3 regions of the Pseudomonas sp. AMR01 genome follow, and region 3 is predicted to be linked to each of the others. Evidence: predicted binding sites of a transcription regulator. Region 3 holds the regulator's gene; each other region holds the start of a gene.

Region 1 (7,969 bases), on a different contig from region 3:
GCACCCACTGTTCCAGAAACGCGATGGTTTCGGCTTCGGCTTCGGCCATGCTGATGCGGCTGTCGCGCACGCGCTGGGTCAGGCCAGAGTTGCCGTGGGTGCGAGTGTTCCACTCGTCCATCGTGGCAAGAACCGCGTCGCTGTGGTGGATAGCGATCACCGGACCTTCGGCCAAGGTGTTGAGGTTGCTGTCGGTGACAATGGTCGCCATCTCGATGATGACGTCGCTGTCGGGGTTCAGACCGGTCATTTCCAGATCGATCCAAATCAGGTTCTGTGGGTTTTGCATGGCTCTATTCTCTTGGCACCTTGGCTTAGCTGCGCAGTTTAGCAGGCAGGGGCGTGCTAGACTCGCGACCGTTTTACCTAACCTTTGCATTATCGACACGGAACACCAATGGCCAAACGCCAGCTCAATCGTCGCCAAAATTGGCGCATCGAAAAGATTCAGGGTGAGCGCGCTGCACGCGCCGCCAAACGTGAATCCTCCGCCGTGGAAGCGCTCGAGGGCGGCGACCTGGGCCCCGAACAAACCGGCCTGGTGATCGCGCACTTTGGTGTGCAGGTCGAAGTCGAGGCGCTGGAAGGCGAACTCGCCGGCTCGGTATCCCGTTGCCACTTGCGCGCCAACTTGCCTGCGCTGGTCACCGGCGACAAGGTTGTGTGGCGTGCCGGCAACCAGGGCATCGGCGTAATCGTCGCCCAGTTGCCGCGCACCACCGAACTGCGCCGCCCCGACAGCCGTGGCCAACTCAAGCCGGTAGCGGCCAACGTGGACATGATCGTGATCGTGTTCGCGCCGTTGCCCGAGCCCCATGCCAACCTGATCGACCGCTACCTGGTAGCCGCCGAACATGCCGGCATTCGCCCGCTGCTGCTGCTGAACAAATTCGACCTGATCGACGAACAGAACGCCCCGGCGCTCAACGCGTTGCTGGCGGTCTACCGCACCCTGGGTTACCCGGTGCTGGAAGTGTCGGCGCATCACGGCAATGGCATGGAACAGCTGCAACAGCAGTTGGATGGGCGCATCAGCGTGTTTGTCGGCCAATCGGGCGTGGGTAAATCCTCGCTGGTCAACAGCTTGCTGCCGGAAGTCGACACCCGTGTCGGCCCGCTGTCGGAGCTGTCTGGCCAGGGCACGCACACCACCACCACCGCGCGGTTGTTCCACTTCCCCGGCGGCGGCGAACTGATCGACTCCCCGGGTATCCGCGAATTCGGCCTCGGCCACGTCAGCCGCAGCGATGTGGAAGCGGGCTTTATCGAGTTCAACGACCTGATCGGCACCTGCCGCTTCCGCGACTGCAAACACGACCGCGAGCCGGGCTGTGCGTTGCTCAAGGCGCTGGAAGACGGCCGCGTGCAGCAACAGCGCATGAACAGCTATCGCTCGATTATTGCGAGCTTGCCTGAGAGCAGTTACTGATAGTTGTGGCGAGCGGGCCTGTTTGTGGTGAACAGGCTTGTTGTGCTTAGCAGGCTTGTTGTGGCGAGCAGGGTTGTTGTGGCAGGTGGGCTTGTTGTGGCGAGCGGGCTTGCCCCGCGTTGGGCTGCGTAGCAGCCCTAATCCAATCACCGCATTTTTTTCAGACAAAACGCGTTGTCAGGTTTTGGGGCTGCTTCGCAGCCCAACGCGGGGCAAGCCCGCTCGCCACAACAAGCCCGCCTGCCACATCAAGCCCACTCTCCACACGTGCTCTGTGAGGATTACGGCGCAGGCGCCGTAGGATCTTTCACCCCACCCTCATCAAACAGGTTCAGCTTCTGCCGCAGCTCATGCGCCGGCAACGGTTCCTGCCCTGGCGGGATGGCGTTCGGGTCTACGGGCACTTCACCTGGCGCGCCCTCTCCCGGAGTCGGAGCCGGCGCTGCGCCCTGATCACCTTCGATCGCACGCTGGGCCTTTTTGGTCAGCACAACGATATCGATGCGGCGGTTACTCGGGTTGAACGGGTCTTTGGCATCAAACAGCTGCGAGGATGCAAAGCCCACCACGCGCGCCACTTGCGGGTCTGGATAGCTGCCCGCGACTAACGCACGGCGAGCCGCGTTCGCGCGGTTGGCCGACAGCTCCCAGTTACCGAAGTCGCCCTGGCCCGCATAGGGTTTGGCATCGGTGTGGCCGCTTATGCTGATCTTGTTCGGCACCGCTTTGATGGTGTCAGCCATGGCCAGCAGGATGTCTTCAAAGTAGGGTTTCAGGCGCGCGCTGCCGGAGTCGAACATTGGCCGATTGGCCGCGTCGGTGATCTGGATGCGCAGACCTTCAGGGGTGATCTCGAACGAGATCTGATCCTTGAATTTCAGCAGTTGCGGGTTTTCTTCAACCTTGGTCTGCAGCTCTTTGAGCAACAACTCGAGACGTTCCTGCTCGACCTGCTCGGCCATGCTCTCGACGGTATCGCGCTCAACCGGGATTTTTTCCTGCGGCGAATCGGTCTTGACCTCCGGGTTGATGGTGCGCTCAGGCGCCAACTCCGGCGAACCGCCCAGGTCGATTACAAACGGCGTACCGCTTTCCGAGAAACCAATCGGGTCTTTGAAGTACCCGGCGATAGCGATCTTCTGCTCGGGCGTGGCGGTAGACATCAGCCACAGCACCAGGAAGAACGCCATCATCGCCGTCGCAAAGTCGGCGAAGGCGATTTTCCAGGCGCCGCCATGGTGCCCCGCAGCGAAGCGCTTGACGCGCTTGATGATTATCGGCTGGTTGTTTTCCATGACTTAGCGACCGCGAACCGCTTGTTCCAGCTCGGCAAAACTTGGGCGATGCTTGGGGTACAGCACTTTACGACCGAACTCCACCGCCAGCGATGGCGGCATGCCGGAGGCCGACGCCACCAGGCTGGCCTTGATCGATTCGTACAGATTGATTTCTTCCTTGGCATCGTGAGCCAGGCAGGTTGCCAGCGGGCCGAAGAACCCGTAAGCCGCAAGAATACCGAAGAACGTACCCACCAGCGCCGCGCCGACGTGCATACCAATGGCCGCCTGGTCGCCTTCGCCCAGGGAAGCCATGGTGACCACGATACCGAGTACCGCCGCGACGATACCAAAACCGGGCATGCCGTCGGCGACGCCGGTCACGGCGTGGGAAGGGTGTTCGAGCTCTTCCTTGAGGCTGAACAGTTCCATGTCGAACAGGCCTTCCAGCTCGTGGGGCGCCATGTTGCCGGAGGACATGATGCGCAGGTAATCACAGATATAGGCGGTCATGCGCTCATCTTTAAGCACAGCCGGGTACTTGGCGAAAATCGGGCTGGCGGAGGCGTCTTCGATGTCGCCTTCGATGGCCATCATGCCTTCGCGGCGGCTCTTGTTGAGGATCTCGTAGACCAGCCCCAGCACTTCCAGATAAAAAGTGTGGGAGAAACGCGAACCGAACATGCCGATCGACTTCTTGATCACGTGCATCGTCATGTAGCCGGGGTTGGCTTGCAAGAATGCGCCAAACGCGGCGCCGCCGATAATCAGCACTTCGAAAGGCTGTACCAGCGCGGCAATTTTACCGTGGGACAGGACGTAGCCACCGAGCACGCTAGCGATGACGACGATGATGCCGATAATTTTAGCCATAGGGGATTTGTACTTGCGCCGTCGGGTTCATGGACATATTGGGTGCTGCTGAAAACTCTTGTTCTACTTATCGGCAAAACTGCGCCAGACTATAGCCCGTTAAGGCGAAAAGCCAATCCGGCCCGATCCGGGCGTGTTGAACGCAAGTGATGATCGCGCACCAATCATGGCCAATGAAACGATAGCTCCAAGTGCAAAACCCACCACCCTCGCCGCCTGGATCAAACGCCTGGACGAGGTGCTGCTGCCTGTCCCCCTGGCCAGCCACGAGCGCGTGTGCAAAGCCATTCGCGACAGCCGCAGCTCGCTGCGCGATATCGCCGAGCTGATGCAAAACAGCCCGGCGCTGGTGCTCAGCGTGATGCGCGAAGCCAACAGCCACACCCATGGCAGCATGGCGGAACCGGCGGAAAACCTCGAAGTGGCGCTCAACCGTCTCGGCCTCAAACGCGCCGAAGAGTTGCTCGCGCGCCTGCCCTCAGTGCCGGAAAAAGACATTCCCGTGGCCTTGCGCCAACTATTGCTGGTAAGCCAGCACGCGTCGCAGCAAGCCAGCGGTTTGTTCGCCAGCCGCCTGGCGCGTTTGTGGCAAGACATCCACTGGGGCAGCCTGCTGTTTCTGTCGCCGCTATGGCCAATGGCCGTGGCCTATCCCAAGCTCCTGGAAGAATGGGAACTGCGGGTGATACATAAAGGCCAGTCGGCGCGCCAGGTCGAAAAAGAGTTGTTCGGCGTGCGCCTGCTCGAGCTGTGCCTCGGCTTGACCGAAGCCTGGCACCTGCCGATCTGGGTGTCCCAGGGTTACACACTGCTGCTGACCGAACAGCGTCTGCTGGTCAAGGCACTGCACATCGCCCGTGAAGACGACCCGCTGCGCCACCAGCAACTGCTCGACGCCGAACCCAACCTGCGCCGTTGGCTGAACCAGCCGGCGAACACCGTGTTGCTCGCCAACGGCCTGGCGATGTCGGCCCAGGAGTCCTGGACCTGCCCGCACACCGAGCGCTGGCAGTACCTCACCGCGCTGTACCTGCAAGCGCCGTTGGGCGACGTGCAGCAACAGGTTCACCAGCAAGCGGTGACCAGCGCCAGCACCACCTTGATGCCTGACCTCTGGCACCCGGCGTTGTCGCTGATCTGGCCGTGGCATGCGCAAAAGGTCCATCGCGGCCTGTTGCCAGCGCCACCGCCTACCGCCGAATCGCTGGCGATCTGGCGCAAGCGCTGCACCGAGTTGCTGGTGGAGCCGAGCCGTTTTGCCAACGCCATGCACCTGACCACCTGCGCCAAGGAAGCCTTGGTCGCCAGTGGCATGCAGCGGGTGTTGCTGTTTATGGCCGACCGCGCCTTGAGCACCTTGCGCGCGCACCAAGCCGACGGCTTGCCCAAGGACGCCGCGAACCTGAGCCTGGACGTGGTCAACAGCACGCTGCTGCAACGGATGCTGGAAAAGTCCGCCCAGGTGCGCCTGACGCCCGACAACCACGCGCAGTTCTCCGCGCTGTTGCCGCCAACCTTGCGTCGCCTGTTCACTGGCGAACACCTGCTGCTGCGTTCGATGAGCTGCAATGGCCGCGTGGTGATGGTGATGGTGGCTGACCAGGGCGGCGGGCAGTTCTCGGAAACCACCGTGCAGGCCTTCGGCAAAACCGCGCAATGCATCGAAAAGGCCCTGCACAGCTTTACCAACCGCAGCGCCTGATGCTTGCGCTACAATCGCCGTCTTTTATCGCCAACATTTGTGCCCAGGAGACCTCACATGCCTGACTTCTCTGGCTTGCCGCTGGTGATCGAATCCAGCGACCTGCTCGGTCAACTGGATGCCGAACACCTGATTCTGGTGGACCTCACCAGTGCCGCCCGCTACGCCGAAGGGCATATCCCCGGCGCGCATTTCGTTGACCCCAAGCGCACCCAACTGGGCCAGCCGCCGGCACCTGGCCTGCTGCCCCACAAGGCTGATCTGGAAAAACTCTTCGGCGAATTGGGCCACACCCCGGACGCAACTTACGTGGTCTACGACGACGAAGGCGGCGGCTGGGCCGGGCGGTTTATCTGGCTGCTCGACGTGATCGGCCACCAGAAATACCACTACCTGGACGGCGGCTTGCTGGCGTGGCTGGAAGGCCAGCACCCGGTTTCCACCGAGGTGCCCGCCCCCGTTGGCGGCCCAGTCAGCCTGACCTTGCACGACGGCCCAACGGCCACCCGTGAATATCTGCAAAGCCGTCTTGGCGCTGCTGACCTGGGCATCTGGGACGCACGCGGCCCGCTGGAATATTCCGGCGAAAAAGTCCTCGCAGCCAAAGGCGGTCACATCCCCGGCGCGGTGAACTTCGAATGGACGGCCGGCATGGACAAGGCGCGCAACCTGCGCATTCGCCGCGACATGCCGCAGATTCTCGAAGACCTCGGGCTGACCCGCGACAAAGAAATCATCACCCACTGCCAGACTCACCACCGCTCTGGCTTCACCTACCTGGTGGCCAAGGCGCTCGGTTATCCGCGAGTCAAAGGTTATGCCGGTTCCTGGGGCGAATGGGGCAACCACCCCGACACCCCCGTTGAGATTTAAGGTTTAAGGACACTCCATGAAAAAGCAGTTGTTTATCCTCAGCCAGTACTTGCTGCCGCACCACTTGCTCTCGCGTTTGGCTGGCTGCATCGCCGAATGTCGCGTGCGCTGGTTCAAGAACGCCTTCACCAGCTGGTTCGCCAAACGCTATCAAGTCGACATGTCCCAGGCCCTGGTCGAAGACCTGACCGCCTACGAGCACTTCAACGCCTTCTTCACCCGCGCCCTCAAAGATGGCGCACGCCCACTGGACCAAACCCCAGGCGCGGTGCTGAGCCCGGCCGACGGCGCGATCAGCCAGCTTGGCCCGATCGAGCATGGCCGTGTGTTCCAGGCCAAGGGCCACAGTTTCAGCGTGCTGGAATTGTTGGGTGGTGACGCCGCCTTGTCCGCGCCCTTCATGGGCGGTGATTTCGCGACCGTTTACTTGTCGCCGAAGGACTACCACCGCGTGCACATGCCACTGGCCGGCACCCTGCGTGAGATGGTCTACATTCCAGGCCGCATTTTCTCGGTCAACCAGACCACCGCCGAAAACGTGCCTGAGCTGTTCGCACGTAACGAGCGCGTTGCCTGCATTTTCGACACCGAACGCGGCCCAATGGCGGTGGTGTTGGTGGGCGCGATGATTGTGGCGTCGATTGAAACCGTGTGGGCCGGGCTGGTAACGCCGCCCAAACGCGAACTGAAAACCTTCCGCTACGACGAAGCCGCACGTGCGCCGATTCACCTGGAAAAAGGTGCGGAGCTGGGTCGCTTTAAACTGGGCTCGACCGCCATCGTGCTGTTCGGGCCGGATCAAGTGAAGTGGGCTGAAGCGTTGGTGGCGGGTACGCCGGTGCAGATGGGTCAAGGCATGGCATTGCCGAAAGCCTGACTTTTCGAACATTGTGAAGATCAAATGTGGGAGGGGGCTTGCTCCCGATGGCAGTGATTCAGTCAGTACATGTGCTGGCTGACACTCTGCAATCGGGAGCAAGCCCCCTCCCACATTTTGACTGCATTTCTACAGTGAGACCGGCTTACAGCTGACCATCGCGGTCGCGCAAGCCCAGCAGATACAGCACGCCATCCAGACCCAAGGTCGAAATCGCCTGCTTGGCCGACTGCTTAACCAGTGGCTTGGCACGGAACGCTACACCCAACCCGGCAATCGCCAGCATCGGCAAATCATTCGCCCCGTCGCCGACCGCAATGGTCTGCTCCAGACGCAACCCTTCCTTGTGCGCCAACTCCCTCAGCAGGTCCGCCTTGCGCTGTGCGTCGACAATCGGCTCGACCGCGACGCCCGTGACCTTGCCATCCACCACTTCCAGCTCATTGGCGAACACATAGTCGATGCCTAGTTTGGCCTGCAGTTGCTTGGCGAAGTAGGTAAAACCGCCCGACAGAATCGCAGTCTTGTAACCCAGGCGCTTGAGTTCAGCGAACAGGGTTTCGGCGCCTTCGGTTAAGCGCAGCGACGCGCCGATGGAATCCAGCACGCTCACGTCCAAGCCTTTGAGCAGCGCCAGGCGCTCCTTGAAGCTGGCACGAAAATCCAGCTCGCCCGCCATGGCGCGCTCGGTGATTTCGGAGACTTGCTCGCCCACACCGGCGGCTTTGGCCAGTTCGTCGATGACTTCGGCTTCGATCAGCGTCGAGTCCATGTCGAACACCGCCAGGCGGCGGTTGCGGCGAAACAGCGAATCTTCCTGGAAGGCGATATCGACATTCAGCTCCTGTGCCACGCTCAGGAATTCGGCGCGCAGGGCTTGCGGATCAGCCGGTTCACCGCGCACGGAGAACTCGATGCAGCCCTTGCCTTTGTCCGCA
Region 2 (7,969 bases), on a different contig from region 3:
AAGCGTGCCTGGCGTCGGGCTTGAAGGTCATTGCAGTGGATCACTTGCTGCAAGTGGTGGCCCATTTGAATGGGCATGTGCCGATTGAACCGTATAAGTCCGACGGTTTGCAGTATCTGAACAAACCTTATCCAGACTTGAGTGAAGTGCAGGGCCAATTGGCGGCCAAACGCGCCTTGCTGATTGCGGCGGCGGGGGCTCATAACTTGCTGTTCAGCGGCCCGCCAGGTACGGGCAAAACATTACTCGCCAGCCGGCTTCCCGGGTTACTGCCGCCCTTGAGCGAGCATGAAGCGCTGGAGGTGGCGGCGATTCAGTCGGTGGTCAGCCTTGCGCCGCTGAGCCATTGGCCTCATCGGCCGTTTCGTCAGCCACACCATTCGGCATCTGGCCCGGCGCTCGTCGGCGGCGGGTCAAAGCCGCAGCCGGGGGAAATTACCCTGGCCCATCACGGCGTGTTGTTTCTGGATGAGCTGCCGGAATTTGATCGAAAAGTGCTGGAGGTGCTGCGCGAACCGCTGGAATCAGGCCATATCGTGATTTCCCGTGCGCGTGACCGAGTCAGCTTCCCGGCGCGATTCCAGCTGGTCGCAGCCATGAACCCCTGCCCCTGCGGCTACCTCGGCGAGCCCAGCGGGCGCTGCCGTTGCACGCCGGAGCAGATCCAGCGCTACCGCAACAAACTTTCGGGGCCGTTGCTGGATCGTATCGATTTGCACCTCACCGTCGCCCGCGAAACGACGGCAATCAATCCGACCCTGCAGCCTGGCGACAACACCGCAAAGGCCTCGGCGCAAGTGGCCGAAGCCCGTGAGCGCCAGCAAAAACGCCAGGGCTGCGCCAATGCCTTCCTTGATCTGCCGGGATTACGCGTGCACTGCAAACTGGCGAAGGTCGATGAAAGCTGGCTGGAAAGCGCCTGCGAGCGGCTGACGCTGTCGCTGCGCGCTGCCCACCGGTTGCTCAAGGTTGCGCGTACCCTGGCCGACCTTGAACGGGTGGAGAACATCGCCCGGCATCACTTGGCAGAGGCGCTGCAATACCGGCCGGCAGCAATTACTTGAGCCTGGCGCCAGCCCCGTGCGGGAAGGAGCAAGCCCCCGCCCACATGGGATTAACTGCGCCTGGACGACCGGGTTTCAGTGGAACCGGTCCACTTCATGGCGCAAGCCGGCCGCCAGGGTTTCCAGCTCCTTGGCAGTAACCGCCAGGTTTGACACCACTTCACGCTGCTCGCTGTTAGCCAGCGCAATACTCTGCAAGTTGCTGCTGAGCAAGGTCGCGGTGCTGCTTTGCTCCTGAGTGGCGGTGGTAATCGCGGCGAACTGCTGACCGGCGGAGCGGCTTTGTTCATCAATGCGCGCCAGTGCCGAAGCCACGTCGGCGTTACGCGACAGGCCTTCCTGCATCAGCGTGTTGCCTTGCTCCATGGTGCTGATGGCATTGCCGGTTTCCTGCTGGATGCTCTGGATCATCACCGAAATTTCGTCAGTGGCCTGACGGGTACGCGATGCCAGGTTACGCACTTCGTCAGCCACCACGGCAAACCCGCGGCCCTGCTCACCCGCGCGGGCTGCTTCGATGGCAGCATTCAGTGCCAGCAGGTTGGTCTGTTCGGCGATCGAGGTGATCACACCGACGATCCCGCCGATCTCCTGAGAACGCTGGCCCAAGGTGTTGATCACCGTGGCCGTGCTGTTCAGGGAAGCGGCGATATGCTCCAGGGACGACGACGCCTCTTGCATCGAGGTGCGACCAATTCGGGTCTGCTGCGCATTTTCCTGGGCGAGACGCTCGGTGTTGCCCATGTTGTCGGCGATGTTCAGCGACGTGGCACTGAATTCTTCCACGGCGCCGGCCATGCTGGTGATCTCGCCGGACTGCTGCTCCATGCCTTCATAGGCACCGCCCGACAAACCGGACAGCGCCTGCGCCCGGCTGTTGACCTCTTCGGCCGCCGTGCGAATGCGCGACACCATGGTCGACAGCGCTTCACCCATCTGGTTGAAGCTGCTGGCTAACTGGCCGATTTCGTCATGGCTGGACACATTCAAGCGCGCACTCAAATCACCTGCGCCCAAGGCTTCGGCCTGACGCACCAAGTCACTCAATGGCTGCAATTTGCTGCGCAGCAACCAGACCGTCGCGACCACCGCCAGCAACATCGCAAGCACGCTGCCAATCACCAGGCGAATGCCCACCGCCCACGTGACGGCGCGAATTTCGGATTTTGGCATGCTCGCCACTACCGACCAAGGGCCGCCGTCAAACGCTACCGAAACGCTGTAGAAATCTTCGTTCTTGTCACTCCAGAAACGACCTTCGCCCGGCTTTTTGGCCAGGTCGAGCATCACCGGGATCGCCTGATCCAGCGCCTCCACGCCCGCCGGCGGCACCAGCCAGTGTTTCTGCTCATCGAGCAGAGCCAGGGAACCGGTCTTGCCGATACGGAAACGCTTGAGGTTATCGAACTGGGCCTTCTGCTCGTCGGTGTAATCAAAACCAATAAACAACACGGCAATAACTTTGCCGCTGGCATCACGCACCGGGCTGTACTGGGTCATGTAGGAGCGATCAAACAGCACCGCGCGGCCCACATAATTCTGCCCGGCCAGCAGACGCTGGTATGCCGGGTGCTGGTGGTCGAGCACGGTGCCGATGGCGCGATTGCCGTCCTGCTTGGTCAGGGACGTGCTGATGCGGATGAAGTCTTCGCCGCTGCGCACAAAAACTGTGGCCACGCCGCCGGATATCTGCTTGAACTCGTCCACATCAGTGAAGTTGTTGTTCAGCACGTTATCCCCCAGATACAGGCCAGGGGTCTGCGTGCCGGCCACCGTCACCGGCTGGTCCGCCCGCACGCTCAAGCCCGCGACGAAGCGCTTTTCAAACAGCCCGCTCAAACGCTGGGTACTTTCGCGCAAGGTGCTGTGGAACGTGTTGAGCTGGTCGGCGAGCAAACGCGCCTCGCTGGCCAAGTGTTCCTCGCGGGTAGCGAGGTTGGCCGAGTCGAGAGACCGCAAGGCGAAGACGGTACTGCCGCTGATGACGACTGCCAAAATAATGGCCAAGGCGAGGCCTAACTGAGAGGCGATCCGAGCGCGAGGTTGAGACATAAGAGCTCCTGGCCGAGGCCAGGATCATCCTGATCTCATAGCGTTGCTCGGCAAATTATCTGGTAGGAAACGTTGGCGCACGAAGGCACCAACACACCTTCTTCGGCGGGCGCGGCCAATACTTGAGCGATTTGCAGGGGCATCGCGCAAACGATTGCTCAAACGCGGTGTCCCGCTTAATCCAGGCGCTCAACCTCGGGCAGCTCCATGGCCCTGACTTCACCCTGGAGAAACTCCGCCAACCGCCGCAAACGCTCACCGCCGGGACGGGTTTTGGGCCACACCAGGTAGTAATTTTCCCCACTGGCCACTGCCGTCGGCCACGGCAGGCTCAATCGCGCCTGGGCCACGTCTTCGGCCACCATCAGCAGGTCGCCAATGGACACGCCATACCCCCGCGCGGCGGCGACCATGCCCAGTTCCAGTGTGTCAAACACCTGCCCGCCCTTGAGTGACACTTGGGATGACAACCCCATGCGCTGCAGCCAGTTGCGCCAGTCGCGGCGGTCGGGCGTGGGGTGCAGCAACTCGGCGGCGGCCAGGCGGTTGACGTCCCATGGCCCGTCATTCAACAAATTCGGCGCGCCCACCGGAATCAGCAGTTCGGGGAACAGGTAGCTCGCCTCCCAGTCCGCCGGAAAATGCCCGTGGCTCAACAGCACCGCGCAGTCGAAAGGCTCGTTATTGAAGTCCACCTCATCCACGTTCATCCACGCGCTGGTCAGTTGCACCTCATTGCCAGGCTGCAACGCCCGGAAACGACTGAGGCGCGCGAGCAACCAGCGCATAGTCAGGGTCGACGGCGCCTTCATGCGCAAAATGTCGTCTTCGGCATTCAGGGTGTGGCATGCCCGCTCGAGCGCCGCGAAGCCTTCGCGTACGCCGGGTAGCAGCAAACGCGCGGCCTCAGTGAGTTGCAAGGTGCGGCCGCTGCGCTGGAACAGGCGGCAGGCGAAGTGCTCTTCCAGCGTGCGGATATGCCGGCTCACCGCACTTTGTGTGATCGACAATTCCTCCGCCGCGCGGGTGAAAGAGTTGTGCCGGGAAGCCGCCTCGAAGGCACGCAGGGCATACAGCGGAGGTAGACGACGAGACATGGGGAAAGCTCCGGCGGCGCAATGTTCAAACCCTACCAGAATCGCTCAGGCATGAGTTTTAATCATGCTGAGCATCACATTTATCCTTTTGTGCAATGGCCTGAAAGCGCCGAGAATCAACCCTTCCACACCCTTCTGATTTTTTGAGCGTGATGATCATGCAACATCCGGTACGTTCCGAACTCTGGGCCATTCTGCGGCTGTCAGGGCCGTTGATTGCCTCACAGTTGGCGCACATGTTGATGGTGCTGACCGACACCTTGATGATGGCCCGCCTCAGCCCGCAAGCCCTGGCCGGCGGTGGTCTGGGCGCGGCGAGCTATTCGTTCGTGGCGATTTTCTGCATCGGCGTGATTGCGGCTGTAGGCACCCTTGTTGCCATTCGGCATGGTGCCCGCGATATCGAAGGCGCCACCCGCCTGACTCAGGCCGGGCTTTGGCTCGCGTGGCTGATGGCGCTGGCGGCGGCGGTGCTGATGTGGAACATCAAACCGGTGCTGCTGTTGTTCGGCCAGACCGAAACCAATGTGCAGGCGGCGGGGCAGTTTTTAACGTTTCTGCCTTTCGCCCTGCCTGGCTACCTGAGTTTCATCGCCTTGCGCGGCTTCACCAGCGCCATCGGCAAGGCCACGCCGGTGATGGTGATCAGCCTGTGTGGCACCGTGCTCAACTACTTTCTCAACCACGCGCTGATTGAGGGCATGTTCGGCCTGCCCAAGCTGGGCCTGGCGGGCATCGGCCTGGTCACGGCCATCGTCGCCAATTGCATGGCCCTGGCACTGATGTGGTACATCCGCAGCAACCGGGCGTATGCGGCCTACCCGCTGAGCAAAGGCCTGCTGCGCCTCAATACCCACTATTTGCGCGAGCTGTGGCGCCTGGGCCTGCCAATTGGCGGCACTTATGCGGTGGAAGTCGGGTTGTTCGCCTTCGCGGCGCTGTGCATGGGCACCATGGGCAGCACGCAACTGGCGGCGCATCAGATTGCCCTGCAAATCGTCTCGGTGGCGTTCATGGTGCCAGCGGGTATGTCTTACGCAATCACGATGCGCATCGGCCAGCACTACGGCGCCGGGCAACTGCTACAGGCGCGCATGGCGGGGCGCGTGGGCATCGGATTTGGTGCGGCAGTCATGTTGGGATTTGCAGTGGTTTTGTGGCTGTTTTCCGATTCGCTGATCGGACTGTTCCTCGACCACAACGACCCGGCGTTCCATGACGTTATTGTGCTGGCCGTCAGCTTGCTGGCTGTCGCGGCGTGGTTTGAACTGTTCGACGGCGTGCAAACCATCGCCATGGGCTGCATTCGCGGGCTGAAAGACGCCAAGACCACGTTCCTGGTGGGTTTAGGCTGTTACTGGCTGATCGGTGCGCCGTCTGCGTGGTTGATGGCATTCACCCTGGGCTGGGGGCCGACCGGCGTGTGGTGGGGTTTGGCGCTGGGGCTGGCGTGTGCGGCGGTGAGTTTGACTTGGGCGTTTGAGGCGAAGATGAAGCGGATGATTCGGCGGGAGCCGGACGCACACCCTGCATTCGAGGCCATGCAACCCGACTGACAGGATGTACTCGGTGAATGTGGGAGCTGGCTTGCCTGCGATGGCGGCGCGTCAGGCAAGTATTTATTGGCTGGCCCACCGCTATCGCAGGCAAGCCAGCTCCCACAGATTTTATTGGGTGTTCAATTCAGCCCAGCAGCGCCTGCTGGCTTTTGCCGAACGTCAAATAGTCCACCAATTCCGGCAACGGCAACGGCTTGCTGATCAGATAGCCCTGAGCCTGATCACAACCAAACAACCTCAGCAACGCCAGCTGCTCCGGCGTTTCCACGCCTTCAGCCACCACTTCCAGATTCAGGTTGTGCGCCAGGTTGATCATGGCATGCACCAGCTTGCGGTTCTCTTCGCGCTCTTCCATGCCGCCGACAAAGCTCTTGTCGATCTTCAACAACGCAATCGGCAGGCTGTTGAGGTGCACGAACGATGAAAAACCGGTGCCGAAGTCATCCAGGGAAAACCGCACGCCCAGCCGCCCGAGGGCGTCCATGGTCTGCTTGACCAGATCGCTGCGCCGCATTACTGCGGTTTCAGTCAGCTCGAATTCCAGCCATTGCGCTTCCACACCCCGTTCGGTAATCAGCCGGCTCAACGTCGAGAGTAACTGGCTGTCCTGAAACTGGCGAAATGACAGGTTGACCGCCATGTGCAGCGGCGGCAGGCCGCGTTCGCGCAGGTCTTGCATGTCACGCAGGGCGCGGGAAATAACCCAATAACCCAAAGGTACAATCAAGCCGCTCTGCTCGGCCAACGGCACAAATTCGCTCGGCGGCAACAGGCCACGTTCGCCATGGCGCCAGCGCACCAAGGCCTCCAGGCCGACGATATGCCCGTCGTCCAGGTCCAGGCGCGGCTGGTAGTGCAGCTCCAGCTCATCCCGGCGCAGGGCGCGGCGCAGTTCACTTTCCAGGTCGGCCAGGCTGCGCGCGTTGCGGTTGATGCGTTCATTGAAGATATGAAAAGTGCAACCCTGGGTGCTTTTGGCCTGCTGCATAGCAATGTGCGCGTGCCACATCAACGGATCAGCACCGGCGCGCGCGCGCGCATGCGCCACGCCAAGGCTGCAGCCGATCAACAGGCTTTCGCCATCCACCCAATACGGCTCGGCCATGGCTTCGGTGATGCGCTCGGCCATCCATTCGGCGCGCTGGGGCGCGCGGCGGGTATCGATCAGCAAGGCGAATTCATCGCTGCCCAGCCGCGCCAGTTGGTCACCGGCCTCAAGCTGGCTCTTGAGCCGCGACACCACTTGCAGGATCAACCTGTCACCGGCCTGATGGCCGAGGGCGTCGTTGGCGTGGCGAAAGTTGTCGAGGTCCAGATGGCCGAGGGCCAGGCCGCGCCCTTCGTTTTCCGCCAGCCGCGCCGCCAGCAAGGTCTGAAAGCCCTGGCGGTTGGCGATACCGGTGAGCGGGTCCTGCTCGGCCAGGCGTTGCAGGGTGTTTTCCAGCACACCGCGTTCGCGAACATGGCGCAGGCAGCGGCGCAGCGTATCGGCGTCCAAAACGCCACGGACCAGCCAATCACTGACGCCCAACGGTGAAACCAGCGGTTCCTGTTCCAACAGCAATACACACGGCAAGCTGCAGCGGCCGGGGCCTGGCTGCAGGCCGGAGGTGGTCAATAGCACGGCACCGTGGTCGTTATCGAACAGACGACTCACCGAGTCCCAGTTGGGTGCACTGATAAGTACAGCCCCTTCGCCCATCGGCGCCAGGCACTCGCGCAACAACGCTGCCCACGCTGGCTCATCGGCCAGTAGCAGCAAACGCAAGGGTTCGACAGGCGTAGACAAGCTAGCTCCCTAGACTCTGCAAGATTTTGTTGGCGGCGGGCATTATGACGTGCGGCCTGATAATCACCAGTGACAGCAATTATCAAATACACAGGTTGCAGACCTTAGTCGCAACCTTAGTCGAAAAAAGCCCCCCACATCCTGCGGCAAAGTATCAAAACCGGCAAATTTAGATCGAGCGGTACGTCACACTGTCGTTCTGTCAGAGCAGAATCCTGTGAGCCTGTTAAAATGCCCGCCCTTTTGATCAACGACTCCCTGAACTCTGTATGTCCCGACTCAATCCCCGGCAGCAAGAAGCCGTGAACTACGTCGGCGGCCCTCTATTGGTGCTCGCCGGTGCCGGTTCCGGCAAGACCAGCGTGATCACCCGCAAAATCGCGCACCTGATCCAGAACTGCGGCATCC
Region 3 (7,969 bases):
GCCAGGGCCTCGACAAGGTTTTTGTCGAGGTCGGTTTCTTCACCCACCAGCTCCAGGTTGATCTCTTTCTTCAACTGACGGGCCAGGTCGCGAACCAGACGCGGGAAGCGGCCGAAGACTTTCTTGATCGGCTGCATCCGCGTTTTCATCACCGCGGTTTGCAGGTCAGCCGTCACCACGTCGAGGTTCGACACGGCCTTTTGCATGGCTTCGTCGCCACTGTTCAGGCCCAGGCGCACCAGGCGGTTACGCACCAGCACCAGCTCGCCGACCATGTTCATGATGTCGTCCAGGCGCGCGGTATCAACCCGTACGGTGGTTTCGGCTTCAGTCGCAGGTTTTTCCGCCGGCGGTGCCGAGGCAGCGCGGGCTGGCGCCTGTGCGGCAGCCGGGGCTGGCGCTGGCTTGGCGGCAACCGGCGCAGCGGCTTTGGCCGCTACGGGTGCAGCCGTGGCAGCGGCGGCAGCCGGGGCCACCTCGCTGAACTTGCCTTTGCCGTGCAACTCGTCGAGCAAGGCTTCGAATTCGTTGTCAGAGATCAACCCGTCGCCGGCCGGTGCCGGTGCGGCGGCTGAGGCGGCGGCTGGCGCTGCGGCGGTCGCCGAGACTTGCGGCAAGGCGTCGGCAGCAAACGTGCCTTTGCCGTGCAGTTGGTCGAGCAACGCTTCGAATTCGTCATCGGTAATGTCGGTGCTGGCCGGGGCCGCAGGTGCTGGCGCCGCAGCGGCAGGTGCCACGGCGTCGGCGGCGAACTGGCCTTTGCCGTGCAACTGGTCGAGCAGGGATTCGAACTCTGCGTCCGTGATGTCTTCACTGGTCGGCGCAGCCACAGGCGCACGCGGCGCCTCAGCCTCAGCCTTGACCGCGTTGAGGGAGTCGAGCAACTGCTCGAACTCGCTGTCCGTCACGTCGACTTCAGCTTCCACCACCGGTTCAGGGGCGGCGGGCGCCACGGGTGCAGCGGCGGTGTCGGCAGGCTCTGCATAGCGCGCCAGGGCGGCCAGCAACTCCGGCGTGGCGGCAGTGATCGGTGCACGTTCGCGCACTTCGCTGAACATGCCGTTGACCGCATCCAGTGCTTCGAGAATCACGTCCATCAACTCCGAATCAACGTGACGCTCACCCTTGCGCAGGATGTCGAACACGTTCTCGGCGATGTGGCAGCACTCCACCAGCTCATGGAGCTGGAGGAAGCCGGCGCCCCCTTTTACAGTGTGAAAACCGCGAAAAATTGCATTGAGCAGGTTCGCATCATCCGGGCGGCTTTCCAGCTCGACCAGTTGTTCGGACAGTTGCTCTAAAATTTCGCCGGCCTCTACAAGGAAATCCTGAAGGATTTCTTCATCGGCGCCGAAGCTCATGTGGGTGCTCCTTAGAAGCCTAAACTGGATAACAGGTCATCTACGTCATCCTGACCTGACATAACGTCTTCACGTTTATCGGCATGAATCTGCGGACCTTCACCCTTGGCGAGATGTTTTTGTGGATCTTTTTCCGAGAGGATCGCTTCGCGGTCATGTTCGATGCCTGCAAAACGATCAACCTGGCCGGCCATGAGCACCAGTTTGAGCAAGTTGCTTTCCACTTCGGTGACCAATTGGGTCACGCGCTTGATCACCTGACCGGTGAGGTCCTGGTAATCCTGGGCCAGCAGAATGTCGTTGAGGTTGCTGGAAACCGTGCGGTTTTCCTGTTCGCTGCGCGACAGGAAACCTTCAACCCGGCGCGCCAACTCACGAAACTCTTCTGCACCCACTTCCCGACGCATGAAGCGGCCCCAGTCAACACTCAGGGCCTGGGCTTCGTTGGCCATGCCGTTGACCAGAGGCGTGGCGTTTTCCACCAGGTCCATGGTGCGGTTGGCCGCCGCTTCAGTCAGCCTGACCACATAGGACAGGCGTTCGGTCGCGTCGGTGATTTGCGAAATCTCTTCGGCCTGGGGCATATGCGGGTCAATCTGAAAATTGACGATCGCACTGTGCAGCTCGCGTGTGAGCTTGCCCACTTCCTGATACAGGCCGCGGTCACGGGTCTGGTTGAGCTCATGGATCAACTGCACCGCGTCGCCGAACTGGCCTTTTTCAAGGCTGTCGACTAACTGGTGAGCATGCTTTTTCAGGGTCGACTCAAAGTCTCCCTGCGACGTTTCTTTATGCGCCATAGCTCCCCCGTTGCAGCCTCAATGACCGATGCGTTCGAAGATTTTTTCAATCTTCTCTTTCAGCGCCAGCGCCGTGAACGGCTTGACCACGTAACCGTTAACCCCGGCTTGGGCGGCTTCGATGATCTGCTCACGCTTGGCTTCGGCGGTCACCATCAGCACAGGCAAGCTGCGCAGCTTTTCGTCAGCGCGTACGTGGCGCAGCAGGTCGATACCGGTCATGCCCGGCATGTTCCAGTCGGTTACCAGAAAGTCGATGCTCCCGCTGTTGAGGATCGGAATCGCCGTAATGCCGTCATCCGCCTCGACCGTGTTGGTGAACCCAAGGTCACGCAACAGGTTTTTTATGATCCGCCGCATCGTTGAGAAGTCATCAACGATGAGGATTTTCATGTTCTTGTCCAATTCGACCTCCAAGCAGTCTTAAACGCGCCCAGCACCTGGACGCGCCATTTCAATCAACAGGCGTTACACAAAAAGGACTGCCAGGGGCACCACGGAACGAAGCCGCGAAAGGCGATTAACCTCTCGAGCAGTTGCGCTGCAGTGTCCCCACACTGCCTGTCAGCGCGCGCGCCACTCTCCCAATCGCCCCCGCAAGCGGGCGGCGCATTGGCTGTGCAGCTGGCTGACACGCGATTCGCTGACCCCCAGGACCTCACCGATTTCCTTGAGGTTCAGCTCTTCGTCGTAGTACAGCGCCAACACCAGTCGCTCACGCTCAGGCAAATTGGCGATCGCGTCCGCCAACGCACCCTGGAAACGTTCGTCTTCCAGGTCGCGTGACGGTTCCAGGTGAGCACTCGCGCCGTCCTCGTGCAGCCCTTCGTGTTCGCCGTCCTGCAACAGGTCGTCGAAACTGAACAAGCGGCTGCCCAAGGTATCGTTCAAAATCCCGTAATAATCGTCGAGACTCAATTGGAGTTCGGCCGCAACTTCGTGATCTTTAGCGTCACGACCGGTTTTTGCTTCAATTGCGCGAATTGCGTCACTCACCATGCGCGTATTGCGGTGTACCGAACGCGGCGCCCAATCCCCTTTACGCACCTCATCGAGCATCGCGCCACGGATGCGGATACCCGCATACGTCTCGAAACTCGCACCTTTGCTCGCGTCGTATTTGGTCGACACTTCGAGCAGGCCGATCATGCCGGCCTGGATCAGGTCTTCCACCTGCACACTGGCGGGCAGGCGGGCCAGCAAGTGATAGGCAATGCGCTTGACCAGCGGCGCATAGCGCTCGATCAGTTCGCCCTGGCTGTCACGTGCCGACTTTTTGTAAAGGTTGTAGCCGCTGGATGTCATAGCACCGGTCCTGCGCTCGTTTGATGCACCAATCGCTCCACGAAAAACTCCAGATGCCCCCGCGGGTTAGCGGGCAACGGCCAGGTATCGACCTTCTGGGCAATCGCCTTGAACGCCAGTGCGCACTTCGAACGAGGGAACGCTTCGTAGACCGCACGCTGCTTTTGCACGGCCTTGCGCACACACTCGTCGTAGGGAACTGCACCAACGTATTGTAGGGCGACATCGAGGAACCGATCCGTGACCTTGGTCAACTTGGCGAACAGGTTGCGACCTTCCTGCGGGCTTTGGGCCATGTTGGCCAGCACGCGGAAGCGATTCATGCCGTGGTCACGGTTGAGCAGTTTGATCAGGGCGTAGGCGTCGGTAATCGAAGTCGGTTCGTCGCACACCACCAACAGCACTTCTTGCGCCGCGCGCACGAAGCTGACCACGGACTCGCCGATCCCGGCGGCGGTGTCGATCACCAGCACGTCGAGGTTATCGCCAATATCACTGAATGCCTGAATCAGGCCGGCATGCTGCGCCGGGCTCAGGTGCACCATGCTCTGGGTGCCCGAGGCTGCGGGCACGATGCGAATGCCACCGGGGCCTTGCAGCAGCACATCGCGCAGCTCACAACGGCCTTCGATCACATCGGCGAGGGTGTGTTTGGGTGTCAGCCCCAGCAGAACGTCGACGTTCGCCAAGCCCAAGTCAGCATCCAGCAGCATGACGCGACGGCCAAGCTCTGCCAGGGCCAGGGACAAATTCACTGACACGTTAGTTTTTCCGACGCCACCTTTGCCGCCGGTCACCGCGATCACCTGTACGGGATGCATGCTGCCCATTTTATTTCTTTACCTTGTCTTGCTTAGACGCAGGCTACATGGCTTGGCCGCGTGAATCGCTTGCAGACCATCGATGTAGATACTTTTCACGGCGTTCACTGCTCTCAACCGACCCGTTTTGCGGGGTTGTGGTAAAGGTCCGCGAACATATCAGCCATCGCTTCCTCGCTTGGCTCTTCTTGCATTTGCACACTGACAGCACGGCTGACCAACTGATGACGACGCGGCAGATGCAGATCATCCGGGATCCGCGGCCCGTCGGTCAGGTAGGCAACCGGTAATTCATGGCTGATCGCCAGGCTCAACACTTCACCCAGGCTCGCGGTTTCATCGAGCTTGGTCAGGATGCAACCCGACAGGCCACAGCGCTTGTAGCTGTGGTATGCGGCGGTCAGCACCTGTTTCTGGCTGGTGGTGGCCAGTACCAGGTAATTCTTCGATTTGATGCCACGCCCGGCCAGGCTTTCCAGTTGCAGGCGCAATGCCGGGTCACTGGCTTGCAGGCCGGCGGTGTCGATCAGCACCACGCGTTTGCGCAGCAGCGGGTCGAGCGCATTGGCCAGGGACTGGCCCGGGTCCACGTGGGTCACCGGTACGTTGAGAATACGGCCCAACGTTTTGAGCTGTTCCTGGGCACCGATGCGGTAGCTGTCCATGCTCACCAGCGCGATGTTTTGCGCGCCGTATTTAAGCACATAGCGAGCCGCAAGCTTGGCCAGGGTGGTGGTCTTGCCCATGCCGGCGGGGCCGACCATGGCAATTACACCGCCTTCTTCAAGGGGTTCGATTTCCGGCGTGGCGATCATCCGCGCCAAATGCGCCAGCAACATGCGCCAGGCTTGGCGTGGTTCTTCGACTTCGGCGGTCAGCGTCAGCAGGTCGCGAGACAACGGGCCAGACAGGCCGATGCGTTGCAGGCGACGCCACAGGTTGGCCTGTTGCGGCTTGCTGCCTTGCAGTTGGGTCCACGCCAGCGAGCCCAGCTGCACTTCGAGCAGCTCACGCAGGCCGTTGAGTTCAAAGCGCATCGAATCCAGCGCGCGCTGGTCGACTGCAGCGGCCGGGGCTGGCGCGGCAGGACGTGGCGGTTCTTTGAAAGTCGGTTCTACCAAGGGCTCGGAAGCGGTCAGCGGCAGGCCGGCGAACAGCTGGCGATTGGTGGTGGCATCGCTGTCGCCACGCATGCTCAGTTCGGCCTGGGCCGAGACAATGCGCGAGGCGGTCTTGCGCAGCTCGTCTTCGAGTTCCATGTTCGGCACGCGCGGGGCCAGCGCCGAAGGGGTGTAATCCAGCGCAGCCGTCAGCTCGACACCGCCAGCAATGCGGCGGTTACCAATAATCGCGGCATCGGCGCCCAGCTCATCACGTACCAGTTTCATGGCCTGACGCATATCGGCGGCGAAAAAACGCTTAACTTGCATAACCCACTACCTCAGCCGTTGGGCCCTACTGTCGCGACGATAGTCACTTGCTTATTGTCAGGAATTTCCTGGTAAGCCAAAACGTGCAAATTCGGAACTGCCAGACGTCCAAACCGCGACAACATCGCTCGGACCGGGCCTGCCACCAACAGAATCACTGGCTGGCCCTGCATTTCCTGGCGTTGCGCGGCGTCGATCAACGAACGCTGCAGTTTTTCAGCCATGCTTGGCTCCAGCAGAACGCCCTCTTCCTGGCCTTGCCCTGCCTTCTGAATACTATTGAGCAATATTTGTTCCAACCTTGGTTCCAGGGTGATAACAGGCAGCTCAGACTCAACGCCTACAATGCTTTGCACGATTGCACGGGACAAGCCGACACGCACCGAAGCCACCAGCGCGGCAGTATCTTGACTCTTGGCGGCATTGTTGGCGATGGCCTCGGCGATGCTGCGAATGTCGCGCACCGGCACCTGCTCGGCGAGCAAGGCCTGCAACACCTTGAGCAATTGCGACAGCGAGAGTACGCCGGGCACCAGTTCTTCGGCCAATTTTGGCGAGGCTTTGGCCAGCAACCCCATCAATTGCTGGACTTCCTCGTGGCCGATCAGCTCGTGGGAGTGCTTGTACAGAATCTGGTTGAGGTGCGTTGCGACCACGGTGCTGGCATCCACAACGGTGTAACCGAGTGACTGCGCCTGGCTGCGCTGGCTGACTTCGATCCAGACCGCCTCCAAGCCAAAAGCCGGATCTTTGGCGGTAATGCCATTAAGCGTGCCGAATACCTGCCCAGGGTTGATCGCCAACTCGCGGTCCGGGTAGATCTCGGCTTCGGCGAGAATCACGCCCATCAGGGTCAGGCGATAGGCGCTCGGGGCCAGGTCAAGGTTGTCGCGGATATGCACGGTGGGCATCAAGAAGCCCAGATCCTGCGACAGCTTTTTGCGCACGCCCTTGATCCGCGCGAGCAATTGGCCGCCCTGGTTACGGTCTACCAGGGGAATTAAACGGTAGCCAACTTCCAGGCCGATCATGTCGATCGGGGTCACGTCATCCCAGCCAAGCTCCTTGGTTTCCTGGGCGCGGGCCGGCGATGGCAGCAATTCCTGCTGACGGACGATCTCTTGCTGGGCCTGAACCTTGACCGTGTTTTGCTTTTTCCAGAACAGGTAGGCACCGCCAGCCGCCATGGCCGCCATGCTCAAAAACGACACGTGGGGCATGCCCGGCACGATACCCATAATCGCCATGATGCCCGCCGCCACGGCCAGCGCCTTGGGCGATGCGAACATCTGGCGGCTGATCTGCTTGCCCATGTCTTCGGAGCCCGAAGCACGGGTCACCATGATCGCCGCTGCTGTGGATAACAACAGTGATGGCAATTGCGCCACTAAACCGTCACCGATGGTCAGCAAGGCATACACCTTGCCCGCATCGCCAAAGGTCATGCCGTGCTGGAAGATGCCGACCGCCATGCCGCCGATCAGGTTGATAAACAGAATCAACAGACCCGCGATGGCGTCACCGCGCACAAATTTGCTGGCACCGTCCATGGAACCGTAGAACTCGGCTTCCTGGGCCACTTCAAGGCGCCGCGATTTAGCCTGGTTTTGATCGATCAGGCCGGCGTTGAGGTCGGCGTCGATAGCCATCTGTTTGCCGGGCATCGCGTCGAGGGTAAACCGCGCGCTCACCTCGGAAATCCGCCCGGCGCCCTTGGTCACCACCACGAAGTTGATGATCATCAGAATCGCAAACACCACGATACCGACCACGTAGTTACCGCCGATCACCACCTCACCGAAGGCCTGAATCACCTTACCCGCGGCGGCATGGCCGTCCTGACCGTGCAACATCACCACCCGCGTCGACGCCACGTTCAGCGCCAGCCGCAACAGGGTCGCAATCAGCAAAATGGTCGGGAACACCGCAAAATCCAGCGGCCGCAGGGCGTAAACGCACACCAGCAGCACAACCACCGACAGGGCAATGTTGAACGTGAAAAACACATCCAGCAGGAACGGCGGCATCGGCAACATCATCATTGCCAGCATCACCAGCAACAACAACGGCACACCCAAATTGCCCCGCGACAAATCAGTCAGGGTGCCACGGGCCGTGTTGAGCATTTGAGAGCGATCTACCACCGGTATTCCTCGTGTCCTTAAAGCAAACTTTTGACGCCTGAAAGCGTCCTGAAGGCGGTATTGCAAGAAGCCTTCCAACTTTTGCCTAACGGACCAGATCGCCTGATA

What was found. Region 3 encodes FliA, which starts transcription of late flagellar genes. Its sites were predicted from a motif close to CTAAAGTTTNNNNNNNNNNNGCCGNTAA; they were not measured.
Region 1: a site for FliA is predicted at 3,647-3,674, ahead of motA (flagellar motor stator protein MotA). Genes of this name have one in related genera too.
Region 2: a site for FliA is predicted at 3,216-3,243, ahead of Q7C20_RS03685 (methyl-accepting chemotaxis protein). Genes of this name have one in related genera too.

Annotation. Positions count from the first base shown of each region.
Region 1 is NZ_JAUTYR010000023.1:46,056-54,024, reverse strand. It holds gene orn (oligoribonuclease) at 1-289, opposite strand, end outside; gene rsgA (small ribosomal subunit biogenesis GTPase RsgA) at 398-1,429, shown strand; gene motB (flagellar motor protein MotB) at 1,711-2,724, opposite strand; gene motA (flagellar motor stator protein MotA) at 2,728-3,579, opposite strand; gene Q7C20_RS19100 (HDOD domain-containing protein) at 3,746-5,281, shown strand; gene rhdA (thiosulfate sulfurtransferase) at 5,339-6,154, shown strand; gene asd (archaetidylserine decarboxylase) at 6,171-7,031, shown strand; gene serB (phosphoserine phosphatase SerB) at 7,177-7,969, opposite strand, start outside.
Region 2 is NZ_JAUTYR010000003.1:33,274-41,242, forward strand. It holds gene Q7C20_RS03680 (YifB family Mg chelatase-like AAA ATPase) at 1-1,064, shown strand, start outside; gene Q7C20_RS03685 (methyl-accepting chemotaxis protein) at 1,140-3,116, opposite strand; gene Q7C20_RS03690 (LysR substrate-binding domain-containing protein) at 3,293-4,213, opposite strand; gene Q7C20_RS03695 (NorM family multidrug efflux MATE transporter) at 4,366-5,769, shown strand; gene Q7C20_RS03700 (putative bifunctional diguanylate cyclase/phosphodiesterase) at 5,897-7,561, opposite strand; gene rep (DNA helicase Rep) at 7,831-7,969, shown strand, end outside.
Region 3 is NZ_JAUTYR010000062.1:6,454-14,422, forward strand. It holds gene Q7C20_RS25895 (chemotaxis protein CheA) at 1-1,361, opposite strand, end outside; gene Q7C20_RS25900 (protein phosphatase CheZ) at 1,373-2,161, opposite strand; gene Q7C20_RS25905 (chemotaxis response regulator CheY) at 2,180-2,554, opposite strand; gene fliA (RNA polymerase sigma factor FliA) at 2,726-3,466, opposite strand; gene fleN (flagellar synthesis regulator FleN) at 3,463-4,296, opposite strand; gene flhF (flagellar biosynthesis protein FlhF) at 4,401-5,717, opposite strand; gene flhA (flagellar biosynthesis protein FlhA) at 5,729-7,843, opposite strand.